Regions from separate parts of the Vreelandella sp. L-15 genome, predicted to be linked through region 2. Evidence: predicted binding sites of a transcription regulator. Region 2 holds the regulator's gene; each other region holds the start of a gene.
What was found. The regulator PhoB, encoded in region 2, activates phosphate uptake and scavenging genes when phosphate is short. The targets are predictions, from matches to a motif close to TGTCATANNNNTGTCANA.

Region 1 (3,636 bases), on a different contig from region 2:
GCCTTTACGAATGGTGTTGGTGACTTCGCCACCGGCCAGCCATGCGCCTAAAAACTCAAAGACAACGGCAATAAGGATCGCCTGTTTGATGGTAATCGCTTTCGACCCCACCGAGGTTCCCATGGCGTTAGCGACGTCGTTTGCGCCGACGCCCCACGCCATAAAGAAGCCAAATACACAGGCCAGAATGATAAAAATGTCACCGTGCTGGGCAATAATCTGCATGAGTATCCCTTAGCGTGCGGTCAAAATCTGCAGGCGGCTACCTACGCGTTCAGCGCGATCAGAGACTTCGCCCACCCATTCAATGATCTTGTAGAGGAAGATCACATCCACCGGCGGTAGCTGGCTCTCAAGCTCAAACAGCTGACGACGAATCGCCACCTGCTGGCTATCGGCCTGGTGCTCAAGGGTGTGCAGTTCGCGGATCATGTTTTGCATGACATCGGAAACATTGCGACCAAAACCGGATTCCAGCAGGTCTTTCAATTCTTCAAGCGCTTGGCGAGCTTGGGCCACACAGGCCACACTGGTGCGCATGTAGTCGCGCATCGGTTCGGCCAGCTCATTGGGTACGCGCATTTTACGGCCCAGCATAATGCCGGTAATGTCGCGCACTTTATTGGCAATCTTGTCCTGAACACTGATCAAATCGAGCAGGTCAGAACGCGATACCGGCAGGAACATGGTGTTAGGCAGGTTCAGCCGCAGTTCTGTTTTCAGGGTGTCGGCGTCGTGCTCTAAGCGCGTGACGTTCTCGCGCAGCTCAGCCGCCGTGTCCCAATCACCGACAAGTGTTGCCTCGAAGAACGGCAGCAGTTGGTCGGCACATTCATTGGCCTTGACGATGTGGGCCAGCAACGGCTGGAATGGCGAGCGGCCAAACATCGCGGAAAAAGGGTTGGAGGTTACCATATAGCCTTTAGCCTGTTTTCGGGGAGCCTGGAAATGGCGGGCGCCAGTATAAAGAGTGCGTCCGCCGCCGTCATGAAAAGTTCATAATGTCATCAAAAATTAACCAAAATGTCATAATAGTGAGGTGGCGATTGTCATGAAAAACTCAACCAGTATGCCAGCACCGACCGAGGTAGAGCTAAAACTGGCACTGCCACCCACCCAGATCGACGCGCTGTTACACCATCCGGTGCTCGCCAGCACTCCCCCCGTTCAGCAGCAGCTGGCCAACACCTACTTCGATACCCCGGCGGGAGATTTAGCCGCCGCACGAATAGCGGTGCGCCTGCGCCAGCTGGATAGCCAAGTATTGCAGACGGTAAAAACCGCCGGCCAAGGGGGTGGCGGGCTCTCCAGCCGACAGGAGTGGGAGTGGCAAGTTCCTGACCCCAGCTTAGATCAATCCGCCCTGGCCGCCCTGCCGCCCTTTCAAAACGCGTTAGCAGACAAAATTGCGGCACTGCGCTCGACGCTAAGCACAGACTTCACCCGCCGCAGTTGGCAGCTTGCCTGGCAAGGCAGCAAGATTGAGCTGGTGCTGGATGAGGGCGAGATCGTTTGTGGCAAGGCTCGCGCGCCGATTTGCGAAGTGGAGCTAGAGTTAAAAGCAGGCGACCCTGAGGCGCTATGGTCGCTGGCGGCCGAGCTGGCCAGCCAAGTACCACTGCGTCCCTCCGACAGCAGTAAGGCATCGCGGGGCAATGCGCTGGGCCGCCAGCAGTGGCCGCTGCCTGATGCCCAGCACCCGGCCGAGTGGCTACACCGCGCGACAGTCGCACTCGACGCCTATCACGATAGCGGTGACGCGACGCACTTAATCGCCGCGCAGCAGGCATTGGCAACGCTTGCCCAGCACCCGCAGCTGGATAGCGCCGCACGGGCAGATGCTGAGATGCTGCCTAAGGCATTAGATAGCGCAGGCATGCCCACCACCGCCTACGGCGCGGCTGCGTTAAATTTGGCTCGTCGCTTCGCTTATGAAACCGCGCTACGCTAAACACGTTTCAACCACTCATTAAGCCCACCTCAGGATGACGCGATGAGCTTTCCCCTTACTCCCGGCGCCGAAGGACTCCGCGCCCGGCTGTTCCATATTATTTTTGAATCCGATACGCCGGGGGCGAAGGCGTTTGATATTGCGCTAATCGTCGCCATTCTGCTCAGCGTTGCGGTGATTTTGCTCGGTAGCGTTGAGATCTATGCCGAGCGTTACGGGCATATTTTCTTCTACATCGAATGGGCCTTTACACTGCTGTTTAGCCTGGAACTGCTGGTACGGCTCTACTGCCTTGAACGCCCCACGGTGTATTTAAAAAGCTTTTACGGCGTGGTGGATGTGATTGCAATTATCCCCACTTGGCTAGTGCTGCTGATGCCTGGCGCGCACGCGCTGGTGATGGTGCGGATTTTGCGGGTGTTGCGCATCTTCCGCATTTTGCGACTGATGGAGTTTGTGGGGGAAGGCAGGCTACTGCTGGATGCGCTTAAACGTAGCCTGCGCCAGATTTTGCTATTTTTCAGTAGCATTCTCATGGTGGTCACACTGTTTGCCGCGCTGATGTACACCATTGAGTCCCCTGAGTCGGGCTTTACCAGCATACCGATGTCGATATATTGGGCCATCGTGAGCATCACCACCGTCGGGTATGGGGATATTGTGCCCGCCACTTCGCTGGGCAAAGCCATCACGGTGATTCTGATGCTGATTGGCTACTCGATTATTGCCGTGCCCACCGGGGTGTTTTCTGCCCAAGTGATCCGCTCGATTCGTGAAGACCGCTACTCAGAAGAAGCCTGCCCTGGCTGCGGCCACGACCGCCACGAAAAGCGTGCCCGCTACTGCCTGCGCTGCGGCACTTGGCTGGATGAGAACAGCGAGGAGCCGCGCAAAAAAGCGCACAAAGAGAGCAGCGACGATGAGACGCCAAGCGAGGATAAATAGCACCTCGCCGATACGAAAACGGAGACGCTAAGCGCCCCCGTTTTAATAGTGCTCAGTGACCGCTACTCTTGAAACGGCGTTATATCGCCACGCCCTTCCCGCACGACTTTGGGCGGCAGTTCACGAAGATCAATCACGCTCGTTGGGTCAAGGTGGCAGGCACCGCCATCAATAATCAAATCCAGATGGGCACCAAAGCGCTCGCGAATCTCCTCGGGGTCGCTCATCGGCAGCGCCTCGCCAACCGGAATCAGCGTCACGCTCATTAGCGGCTCACCCAGCGCCTCTAGCAGCGCGTGGGTGATGCGGTGATCGGGCACCCGCACACCAATTGAGCGGCGCTTAGGGTGCAGCAGCAAGCGCGGCACTTCGGTAGTGGCATCCAGAATGTAGGTGTAGGGGCCGGGCGTGTGGGCTTTCAGCAGCCTGAACACGGCGTTATCCACTTTAGCGTAAGTGCCTATTTCGGAAAGATCCGAGCACACTAGAGTAAAGTTATGCTTGTCATCCAGCGAGCGCAGCCATTTGATCTTCTCGATGGCCTTTTTTTCGCCTAAATGGCAGCCCAGCGCGTAGCCTGAGTCCGTTGGGTAAGCGACTACTCCACCCTTACGAATAATCTCGGTGGCTTGGTCAATCAGCCGCTTTTGTGGGTTTTCCGGATGAATCTGAAAATATTGGCTCATCGCTTACTCCTGCCCGTAGGCATCTGGTTAGCTAAGGTTTTTAGCGATATCACT
Region 2 (3,636 bases):
TATGCTGCTGGTTCGAGAGCGCCAGCGCATCCCGGCGAATGCTCTCAAGCATCGACCCAACCTCAAGCGGCTGATGATCTTCGCCGCCTCGGTCAATCTCCAGGCGTGACAAAAGCAGTAGATCATTCACCAAGCTCTGCATACGCTTGGTCTGCTCTTCCATCTGACCAATGCCTTTACTCAGGCGCGGTGGCAGCATCTCTTTAAGATCGCCATAGGTTTCCAGATAGCCGGAAAGAACGGTGAGTGGGGTGCGCAGCTCATGGGAAACGTTAGCGACGAAGTCGCGGCGCATCTGCTCTAGGCGATGCAAGCGGGTAATATCCCGCGCCATAACCAAGCGCTCGTCATCACCATAGAGCGTGATTTGATACTGCAGAATGCGACGCTCATCAATGGGCGAGGTGAGCGTGAGCGGCTCGCTGTACTCACGGGCATTAAAGTAGCTGATGAAACGCGGGTCGCGCAGCAGATTAGTAATGTGCTGACCGCGGTCATGGGCGGTTTGCAGGCCTAGCATGTCGGTGGCGGCACTGTTCCACCACTCTAAATCACCGTGGCGATCCAGCATCACGACGCTATCACGCATCGCTTCCGAGGATTCTTGAATACGCGCGAGGGTTGCTCGCAGCCGGCTTTGGGTAATGCGCTGGCTTTTTTGGTAACGGTAAAGGCGATCGAATAGCTCGCCCCACATGCCAGTTGCCGCAGGAGGCTCATCGTGCGGGTTGAGCGTTAGCCACTTGAACAGCGCCCTAAGCTGGCGGAGTTGATACACCAAACAGAGCGTTAGACCCGCGGCTAACCCGAAACCGGGGTAACCTAGCAGCCATCCCAGGCACATCCCTAGGAAAGCCAGCCAGATAATTCGCCACAGTTCACGGCTCCACAGACGCACGATTACACCCGAGCAGAGAAACGATACCCAGTGCCCCGCACTGTTTGAATCAGATTCTGATGCGCTTCACCTAGCGCTTTGCGCAACCGGCGAATATGCACATCCACCGTGCGCTCTTCTACATACACATTGCCGCCCCACACCTGATCAAGTAGCTGGCTACGGGTATAGGCGCGCTCTTGGTGAGTCATAAAGAATTGCAGTAAGCGGTACTCGGTAGGGCCCATCTCCAGCGCTTTGCCATGGGCGCTGACGCGATGGCTCACTGGGTCCAGTAGCAATCCATTGATTTCGATGGGGTCTTCCACACCGCGCGGGGTCGCCCGGCGCAGCACGGCTTTAAGACGAGCCACCAACTCGCGGGGGGAAAACGGCTTGGTGATGTAGTCATCCGCCCCCGCCTCCAGGCCCTGAATTTTATTATCCTCTTCGCCTTTGGCGGTCAGCATAATAATTGGCAGCTCAGCGGTGGCCTCTTCGCGCTTGAGACGACGGGCCAGCTCGATGCCGCTGGTGCCCGGCATCATCCAGTCCAGCAGCAGCAGGTCGGGCTGGTGGTCAACGACCATCGCATGGGCATCCTGGGCGTTGTCCGCTTCAAGCACGCGATAGTCAGCCATTTCCAGCGCCACAGCGATCATCTCGCGAATGGGTGCCTCGTCATCGACAATCAGTACGGTCTTGGCGGTCATCCAGGGCCTCACGGTGTTCTATGAAAACTCGTTTATACAAAACAGTTCAATGACATGTCTGTGACGATGACACCATGACTTAATGACAATTCTATGACACCCAGCATAATTAGCCAGCTGCAGGCCACCAGCTCAGAACAATTCCGGCAAATACCAAGAGCCCTGACCAGTGGTTATTCAGAAACGCCTGGAAGCAGCGGTCGCGGTCACAGTGAAAAATTAACCGCTGCTGATGAGCAAACGTCGCTGCCATGCCTACCAAGCCCAGCCAGAAAAAACCGCCTAACCCAACCCGCAACCCCACCCAGGTAAGCAACGCCAGCGTAGCAAGCTGCAGCAGGCCAATGATGAAACGGTCGGCGCTGCCAAACAGCACCGCGGTGGATTTAATGCCGATTTTCAGATCATCGTCACGATCCACCATGGCGTATTGGGTATCGTAAGCCACCGTCCACAGCAGGTTAGCGCTAAATAGCAGCCAGCCTTCCAGCGGCACATGCCCCAGTACCGCGCCAAACGCCATTGGGATCGCCCAGGAGAAAGCCGCCCCGAGCACCACCTGGGGAAAGTGTGTGTAGCGTTTCATAAACGGATAAATAAATGCCAGCAGCACACCCCCAAGCGAGAGCAGCACGGTAAACCAGTTGGTCAGCAGCACTAAAATAAAGGCGGCGGCCACCAGCGCCACAAATAGCAGCTGCGCTTCGGTTTCGCTGATCCGACCGGTGGCCAGTGGCCGCTGCTTGGTACGCTTTACATGGCCATCGAAGTGGCGGTCGGCGTAGTCGTTCACCACGCAGCCTGCGGCGCGCATCACATATACCCCGGCAATAAAAATCAGCAGTACATCGCGGCCTGGCACGCCCTCTGACGCGACCCACAGCGCCCACAGCGTTGGCCACATCAGCAGCCAAGTGCCAATGGGTCGGTCCAAGCGCATTAACTGTAAGAAATCTGCCAAACGGGCCCACCCGGTCGGGCGCAACAGAGAACGGTCCATGCTCATGCTTACCTCGTCAAAAAAGCTGCTGCGTTAGCCTAGCGCGACGGAAGGCCCAGCGCATCCGCCATGGTAGATAAAAAATACTCCTGAACCAGTAACGAAAGCCCACCATGTTCAAAGACAGAGCGCCGCCCCCATAAGCTATTGGCCGATAGCCCCGGCTGCTGGTGGGTAAAACGTGGCGGCGTCACCGTGGCTTCAAGCGGCCCGCGTACCAAGTCGGGCTGCTGAAATAGCCAGCTGCCTAACGAGCGCTCGCCCAACTTCCCCAAACCTTTTCCCTGTAGCTGGTGAAGCGGGGCCACCGAACGCGCTACCACCCACGGCGTTTCATCAACACACAGCGCCACCTCGCGCAGCCACGCGTAACGGCGAGGCGCGATGCCTAGGGCCAAGGCTTCATCGCGCTGGGGCAGGCCAATGGTTTGGCGCAGCAAGCGCACCCGAAATGTTCCCGGCTCGCCTGCTGCCATGAGGCGCGCGGTTAAGGAATCCGTGGACGCTACCCACTGCCACCAAGGCGCACTCATGGCTGGCTGAGCGGCTGCCACGGGCAGCCACTGAGGGAAGAGCGAAAACGCAGGAGTGGATAACACAGGGGCGGTCACCTAGGCCTCCAAGGCGGTCAATTCAGAGCGGGCTAGTGTAACATGGTGGCTTTACAGGCTTTTGTTCCACCGACGTTTGGTGACGGTATGCCCGACTCACACACGACATCTTCCAGAACACCTCACCACCACGCCGCGCTGGTGATTGTGGGCACCGGCATGGCAGGCGTTGGCCTCGCTCGCGCGCTGCGACGCCAAGGGGATACGCGCACAATCACGCTGGTCAGCGCTGACAGCGGTGATGATTACAGCAAACCGCTGCTGTCGACAGGCTTCGCCAAGCGCTTGAGCCCTGACAAGCTCGCCCAGCGCAGCGCTGAAGCGCTCGCCGATGAATTAAACGCACAGATCGTTACCCACACCCTCGTCACGCAACTGGATGTGGATAACCACGTACTGCAACTCAGCAGCGGAGCAACGCTTGGCTACGATGAG
Region 3 (3,636 bases), on a different contig from region 2:
CCCGTGATAGCTGGCAACTAACTTGGTCGGGCGGCTCTCAAACCCGTCATAAGCTTCCTGTACCGAATTCGCCAGCGCCTGGATATAGGCAGGATGCTCAAAATAAGCGGGCACGGTGCGAATATAGGGCTGCCACTTCATCTTCATCAGCGTGCGAAACGCCTGATCATTCGCCGTCGCGGTGGTGGGCGAGCCGTATTGCGGGTAAAGCGGGAAGAACACAATGCGCTCGCAGCCCTTCTCTTTCATACGCTTTAGCACGCTATCGGTGGAGGGGGTGCCGTAGCGCATGCAGAAATCAACTTCTACATCATCGCCATACAACGCCTTTAAGCGCTCGGTCATTTTTTCCGTTTGGGAACGCGTGATGGTTAGCAGCGGGCTTTCATTCTTCTCATTATTCCAAATACTTTTATACGCATGGCCAGATGAAAAAGGCCTCTTGGTGAGAATGATCAGCTGCAGCAGCGGCTGCCATTTCCAACTGGCGTAATCCACAACCCGTTTATCGGATAAGAACTCGCTGAGATAGCGGCGCATGGACCAGTAGTCGGTGGCATCGGGTGTTCCCAGGTTGGCCAGAACTACGCCCACCTTGGCGCGGGGAACCGCAGGGTGACTGCTGGGCGCATGAGTTAAACGCCCCTCACCGGGTTGATCCTTTACAACGCTATCGGCCATCTCGCTCACTCCTTAGGTGCAGTACATAATGGGCAAAATCTTAACACTTTTCGGCAAAGTCGCGGCATAATCAGGGGAGATGGTTTATCGGCATGGACGCCAGCCGGGCCCTGTATGCGGTGTTGGGCTACCGGCGGCTGGTAAGACTTTCTTGCTTACCGGGCCTGCGAAGCATGATGGATGCAGGCTACCGTTTTTTTGCCCGACGCCGTATCCGGCTGGGGCTGTGGTGGGAAAAGCGTTAGGTTAAACCGTTAACCAGTGATTAAAAAACTAGCGGCATACGCGAGGTCAGCGGCGAGCTGTAATGGGCGTCGTGACCAATCACTTCATCCTGCGGCACATGTTGCACCAGGTAAGCGCGATGGATGCCTGCACGTTTTAGCTCCAGATAAACGTCATCTAATGAACGGAACAGCATCGGCTTATTACGTTGCATCAGTATATGGCGTTCGCCTTCTACATCTTCTAGCTCTACTTGGTAGAAGCGGCTTCCCGAATGGGTAATCACCCGAATCTCAAAGTTGTCGTGGCTTGCGACGAACTGTTTTAGCTCTTTCAGTTCCATGGTTCCCTCCTGTTATTGGTCATCGTCATGGAGCACAGCATGACGCGGCCCCATGACAATAATATTACCGTGGCACTAACTGCCTAAGAGGGCAATAACAGAAAAGAGTTCCTGACCAATTCGTCAACTTATGGTCGATTTACTGATACTCGGACGGGTCAATCGCCTTACCCAGCGAGTTGCGGTCAATCCAATTACCGCCTTTGGTCTCTTTGTACCGAAACACTACTTTGTCGCCGACCGCGACGGGAAGCTCAGCATCTTCCGTTTGGTAGCTGTACTTCTCTCCCTCCACTACCAGAAAGTAGCGATAAAGGTCGGGCATGCCCAGCCACTCTTTAAAAGGCCCCTCGCGCTCTAGCGACTGGAGTTCACCGCGGCCTTCCAGCTTAGGAAGACGTTTGCGGTTACCGCGCCTAAAACCACCTGCCATTTGTTACTCCTGTCTCTCTATCTGCTCGAGGCGAACTGCTCATGAGGGTGCGCATTATACGTTCTCCCCCATGTCGCTCAAGTTAATCGCCAAACGCTTCGCCGTAGCTATCGGGAGCCAGGTCCTCAAAGCGCGTGTATTTACCAATAAAGGCCATGTGCACCGTACCAATCGGCCCGTTACGCTGCTTACCGATGATCAGCTCCGCAATCCCCTGGTTGTCAGGGTTATCCGGGTTATACACCTCATCCCGGTAAACGAAGGCAATGACGTCAGCATCCTGCTCGATCGCTCCCGAGTTATGGCTCACGATACCGTCGGCTAACCAGCACGCATCCCCCGGTACGGTTAAGTCAAACACCTCTTCTTCCCCACAGGAACGTATCTCGACGACCTGATCCCAAAATAGCTCGCTGGAGGCTATTTGCGATAAAGCAGCATCACCGAGCACGTCAGCGTAACTGCTGAGCGTGGCACGTGAAGGTGCGAAGCTAAAGTGCGATGCGCCTCCATAGGCCGTACCCCGCATCGCCGCCATTTGCCGCTGGCTTATCCCTTTCGCCGCCATGGCTTGTTTAACGTGATCAAATACCTCCTGCGGCAAAGTATCGATATTGGTGTTGGCCGTCATCGTTGACGCTTTAATTCGCTCCAGCGCTGGCTGCTGATGACCAAATGTACCAATCAGCCGGGCGAAGCGCTGCTGTTGCTCGCTTCCCGATACATCTGCGGTATACCATCCGCCACCTTCACCCGATAGAACGTGACGAATTCTGGCCACAATACCGAAGCGCAGCAGCAGGGCGCTAACATCATCTATAAGGCGACGGCTAACCGTTGCGAAGTAGAGCCGGGTTCGGCCATTTTTATCCGTCGTAATGCTGCCGTCGGTTGCCCACAGATGACGCATAAATAGCGCCAGCTGCTGATTGGAGAGCTTGAAAACATCGCTAGGAATATATTTTTCAGCAGAGCGCTGCCCAAAAATCCCCAATGATTTCAACCAACGCCCTACCCCTTGTGCATGCCATCGATTGCCATTACCAGCAATGACGAGCTGATGCCAGTTACCACGCCCGGCATGGCGGGTAACGGTTGAACCAAATTGCTCAGCGGCGCACTGGACAGCCTCACTATTCGCCTCGCTGGCCGTGGTGTAACGTAGCGGTTGGCCTTTGACATAGCTGCCGTCGCCCAACAAATGGGCTAGCAGGATAAGCGCGTGCTCCTCCCATACCACCGGGTTCTCTGGCTCGGGGAGTTGCCTTGCTAACGCAATACGGTCACCCACCTTCAGCTCGGCCACGGTTTTCCAATCCCACAGTGCTTTTAAGCGATGCTTAGCAGTGGCACGAATACGCCGCCCACTAGCGAGGGAGACTTCAAATATGGGTTTGACACCCACTGACCACACTAGATCCGTGGCGGAGCGATGGAGCCTACCGTTCTCCCCTAACGAGACAACGCTAGGCGTTTTCCCCACCAGCTCGCGAATGGGCTGTCGCTCTCCATTAGCCAGCATGACCAACGTGTCTCCCGTGACACATTCGCGCAAATCCGACATCACGGGGCGCTTGTTGGGGCGCTGCTCTAGCGAGCGGTTCAGCTGCGAAAGCGCCACGACCGGGCAGTTGAACTCCTTTGCCAACCCTTTGAGTGAGCGGGAGATTTCAGAGATCTCACCGGTGCGGTTTTCAGAAAAGCCTGGGATCTGCATCAGCTGAAGGTAATCGATCATGATCAGCGCCATATTGCCGTGCTCGCGTACCACGCGGCGCAAGCGTGAGCGCATCTCATTGGGTGAGAGCGCGGCGGTATCATCGATGAACAGCTGCTTGTCTTTAAGTAGATTCACCGCTGAGGTAAGGCGGGGCCAATCCTCATCTTCTAACTGCCCCGAGCGGACCCGCGTTTGGTCAATGCGCCCTAGCGAAGAGAGCATACGCAGCATTAA
Region 4 (3,636 bases), on a different contig from region 2:
GGTACTGATGCTGATCCTGGTCGGCTACGGCATGACCAGCGGCTACTTCGGTGAAACCCTGAGCTTCATGTTCAGCCCAGACTGGTCTGCGCTAAATGGCGGCGTGGTACTAGCAGCCATGGGCCAAGCGTTCTTCACCCTCTCGCTGGGCATGGGCATCATGATGGCCTACGGCTCTTACCTGGGCGAAGACGTCAACCTGATCAGCACCGCGCGCACCGTGATCATACTGGATACCGCCATTGCCCTGCTGGCCGGCTTGGCGATCTTCCCGATCGTGTTTGCCAACGGCTTGAGCGCAGGCGAAGGCCCCGGCCTGATCTTCGTGACGCTACCGCTGGCGTTCGGCAACATGACGGGCGGTACGATTCTCGGCCTGATGTTCTTCCTGCTGCTTACGTTTGCAGCGCTGACCTCTGCCATCTCGCTGCTGGAGCCGGTGGTGGAAACCTTGGAAGAGCGTACCTCGATGTCGCGTTTGGTAGCGACGTTTGCGAGCGGTATTGCAGTGTGGGCGCTAGGCGTTGCCGCCCTGCTCTCGTTCAACGTATGGGCGGAGGTGCTGTTCTTTGGCTTGAATATCTTCGACCTGCTCGACACCTTTACCAGCAAGATTCTCCTGCCGCTGACCGGCCTGGGAGCGATCCTATTCGCCGCTTGGTGTTTAGAGCGCAAGAGTGTCGAGACTGAGCTTGGGTTGTCAGCCGCTGGTGTGGGCGTATGGAACATACTCGCACGCTTCGTCGCGCCCGCAGGTGTCATCGCCGTGTTCGTGGCCGGCTTGATCTAAGCCGTCACCGCCCCGCTAATCGGCGGGGCAGTCTCTTCGCACGCGGTTGTTAGTGCAGTTCGCTCTCTTGCGGTTCGTCATCGTCCGGCATGGGAGCGATATCCCGCGATAGTTTCTGAAACTCCCGATGCAGCTCAATCCCTCTGCGTGCCCTTAGGCTACGCTGGGCGGCGCTGCGCCGACGTTGGGCATGCTCATCGACCTCCATACTCATGAATATGTCGAGCAATTCGCTTTTTACCGAGGTCATTCGTTCGACGTTTCTCATGATCGACGCTCCTCCAGGTGAAGTTGCCTACGTCCACCTGCATCCGTGACGACTGATTTTTAAATGATGCAGTGCGGCACGTCACTTCTTACTATAACCTACTTGACAAAATGATGACGAATCTTGAAGAAATGGGTTAACGCCCTTTAAACGGCAGCCATTACGGGTGATTCCCGCTGCCCTCTTCGCGTCACTCAGGCATACTGTGGCCACCTAGGCTGCATAAGCACGATCAAGAATTTAAGGAGCTGAACGTGAGCCGCGCCCTGTTCGATGAAATGAGACGCCGCATGGAGCATTTCCGTCGCTCCGAACAAAAGGTCGCGCGGTTCGTGCTGCGCAACCCCGATGAAGTGATTCATATGCGGATCGTGGATCTTGCCACCGAGGCAAAGGTGAGCGAACCCACCGTGGTGCGCTTCTGCCGCGCCCTTGGCTGCAACGGTTTCCAGGACTTCAAGCTTCAGCTAGCCCAGATGCTGGCCAGTGGTAGTCAGTTCGCCCAGTTCTCCATGAACGATAGCGACTCAGTGGCGGAGTTCTCCCACAGCATTTTTGACTCCACCGTCGGCACGCTGCTGTCGGTACGCGACCGGCTCGATAACGAAGCGCTGGGCAAGGCCGTCAATGCACTGGCCATGGCCAATCGCGTCGAGTTCTACGGCTTTGGCGCCTCCGGCGCGGTGGCCTTCGATGCCCAGCACAAGTTTTTCCGCCTGCAGATCTCGACCTCTGCCTACGCCGACCCGCACATGCAGAACATGTCGGCGGTGACCCTGCAGGAGGGCGACGTGGTGGTCGCCATCTCGCAGACAGGCCGAACCCGGGCGCTGGTGGCCAGCGTTCGCCTGGCCCGCGAAGCGGGGGCTACGGTGATTGGCCTATGCCCCAGCGAGTCTCCGCTGGCCCACGAAGTGAGCTTGCCGCTGTTCATCGATGTGCATGAAGATACCGAGATTTACACGCCGCTCAGCTCGCGCATCGCGCATCTAGTGCTGATCGACGTGCTGGCCGTTGGCGTGGCCAAAACTCGCGGCCCCAAGCTTGCCGAACAGCTCAAAGCGGTGAAAAAGAGCCTGACCACGCTGCGTTACCCAGACGATCAATAAACGCAGCCCAACGCGACGTACGCTGTATACCCAGCCAGTGGGCGGGCTGTGCTAAACTGGCCGCCCATTTTTCGAACCGGCAGCGGCTTATATGGACGACGTCACGGCGATACTCGATCAGCTCAACCCCGCCCAGCGAGAGGCCGTCAGTGCCCCCCAGGGCAACCTACTGGTATTGGCGGGCGCGGGCTCCGGTAAAACCCGCGTGCTGGTTCACCGCATTGCCTGGCTGATGCAGGCCGAGGGGCTGTCTCCTTATGCGCTGCTGGCGGTCACGTTTACCAACAAAGCGGCACGGGAAATGCGCACGCGCTTAGAAGCGCTGCTGGGTATTTCCATGCGCCACGTGTGGGTCGGTACGTTCCACTCCATTGCCCACCGGCTGCTACGCACCCACTGGCAAGACGCCCGCTTGCCCCAACACTTTCAAATCATTGACTCCGACGACCAGCTCCGGCTGATCAAACGGCTGCTCAAAGATTACTCGATCGACGACGAGCGCTTCCCGCCCCGCCAGGTGCAGGGGTTCATTTCTGGTTGCAAGGAAGAGGGCCTGCGACCCCATCAAGTGAACGTCAATGGCGATGCGTACCTCGCCCAGATGGTCGAGCTCTACGAGCGCTACCAGTTCACCTGCGAGCGAGGCGGGCTGGTGGATTTCGGCGAGCTGCTGCTGCGCAGCCTAGAGCTTCTGCGCGACAACCCGCCGCTGCTGAACCACTATCGCGAGCGCTTTGGCCATGTGCTGGTGGACGAGTTTCAGGATACCAACACCCTGCAGTACGCCTGGCTGAAACTGCTCACCGGCCAGCAAACGCCGATGACGGCGGTCGGCGATGATGACCAGTCCATTTACGGCTGGCGGGGCGCCAAGGTCGAGAACATTCGCCGCTTCGAAGAAGAGTTTCCCAACACCCATACCGTGCGCCTGGAGCAGAACTATCGCTCTACCAGCGCGATTCTGGAAGCGGCCAATACGCTGATCAGCCATAATAGCGAGCGGTTGGGCAAAAACCTCTGGACCGATGGTATCAAGGGCGAACCGATCTCGGTGTATGCCGGGTTCAACGACCTGGAAGAAGCCCGCTACATCGTCGACACCATCAAAGAGAAAATCGAGGAGGGCTTCAACCGTCGTGATGTCGCCATCCTATACCGCTCCAACGCCCAGTCGCGACTGCTGGAAGAGACGCTGATTCGCCAGGGGATACCCTACCGCATCTACGGCGGCCACCGCTTTTATGAGCGGCTGGAGATCAAAAACGCCCTGGCCTACCTTCGCCTGCTGCTCAACCGGGACGACGACGCCTCCCTTGAACGCGTCATCAACGTGCCCACCCGAGGCATTGGCACCCGCACGGTGGAAATCGTCCGCCACCGCGCCCGTGAACAGGGCGTTTCGCTCTGGCAGGCGCTCCACGACGCGATTCAGGATGGCACCTTAAGAGGCCGGGCGGGCAACGCCGTGC

Region 1: a site for PhoB is predicted at 1,003-1,020, ahead of AC13CY_RS06470 (CYTH domain-containing protein). Genes of this name have one in related genera too.
Region 3: a site for PhoB is predicted at 1,301-1,318, ahead of AC13CY_RS02155 (DUF6482 family protein). Genes of this name have one in related genera too.
Region 4: a site for PhoB is predicted at 1,160-1,177, ahead of AC13CY_RS09435 (PA3496 family putative envelope integrity protein). Genes of this name have one in related genera too.

Annotation. Positions count from the first base shown of each region.
Region 1 is NZ_JBSXNN010000050.1:6,750-10,385, forward strand. It holds gene AC13CY_RS06460 (inorganic phosphate transporter) at 1-225, opposite strand, end outside; gene AC13CY_RS06465 (TIGR00153 family protein) at 235-915, opposite strand; gene AC13CY_RS06470 (CYTH domain-containing protein) at 1,052-1,951, shown strand; gene AC13CY_RS06475 (ion transporter) at 1,994-2,896, shown strand; gene AC13CY_RS06480 (L-threonylcarbamoyladenylate synthase) at 2,959-3,582, opposite strand.
Region 2 is NZ_JBSXNN010000081.1:54,475-58,110, reverse strand. It holds gene phoR (phosphate regulon sensor histidine kinase PhoR) at 1-898, opposite strand, end outside; gene phoB (phosphate regulon transcriptional regulator PhoB) at 901-1,590, opposite strand; gene ubiA (4-hydroxybenzoate octaprenyltransferase) at 1,700-2,590, opposite strand; gene AC13CY_RS12350 (chorismate--pyruvate lyase family protein) at 2,629-3,201, opposite strand; gene AC13CY_RS12345 (NAD(P)/FAD-dependent oxidoreductase) at 3,289-3,636, shown strand, end outside.
Region 3 is NZ_JBSXNN010000024.1:19,785-23,420, forward strand. It holds gene hemH (ferrochelatase) at 1-681, opposite strand, end outside; partial or broken gene AC13CY_RS02150 (DCC1-like thiol-disulfide oxidoreductase family protein) at 750-926, shown strand; gene AC13CY_RS02155 (DUF6482 family protein) at 947-1,249, opposite strand; gene AC13CY_RS02160 (hypothetical protein) at 1,389-1,682, opposite strand; gene AC13CY_RS02165 (replicative DNA helicase) at 1,765-3,636, opposite strand, start outside.
Region 4 is NZ_JBSXNN010000064.1:9,489-13,124, reverse strand. It holds gene AC13CY_RS09440 (sodium-dependent transporter) at 1-790, shown strand, start outside; gene AC13CY_RS09435 (PA3496 family putative envelope integrity protein) at 840-1,058, opposite strand; gene hexR (transcriptional regulator HexR) at 1,313-2,167, shown strand; gene uvrD (DNA helicase II) at 2,259-3,636, shown strand, end outside.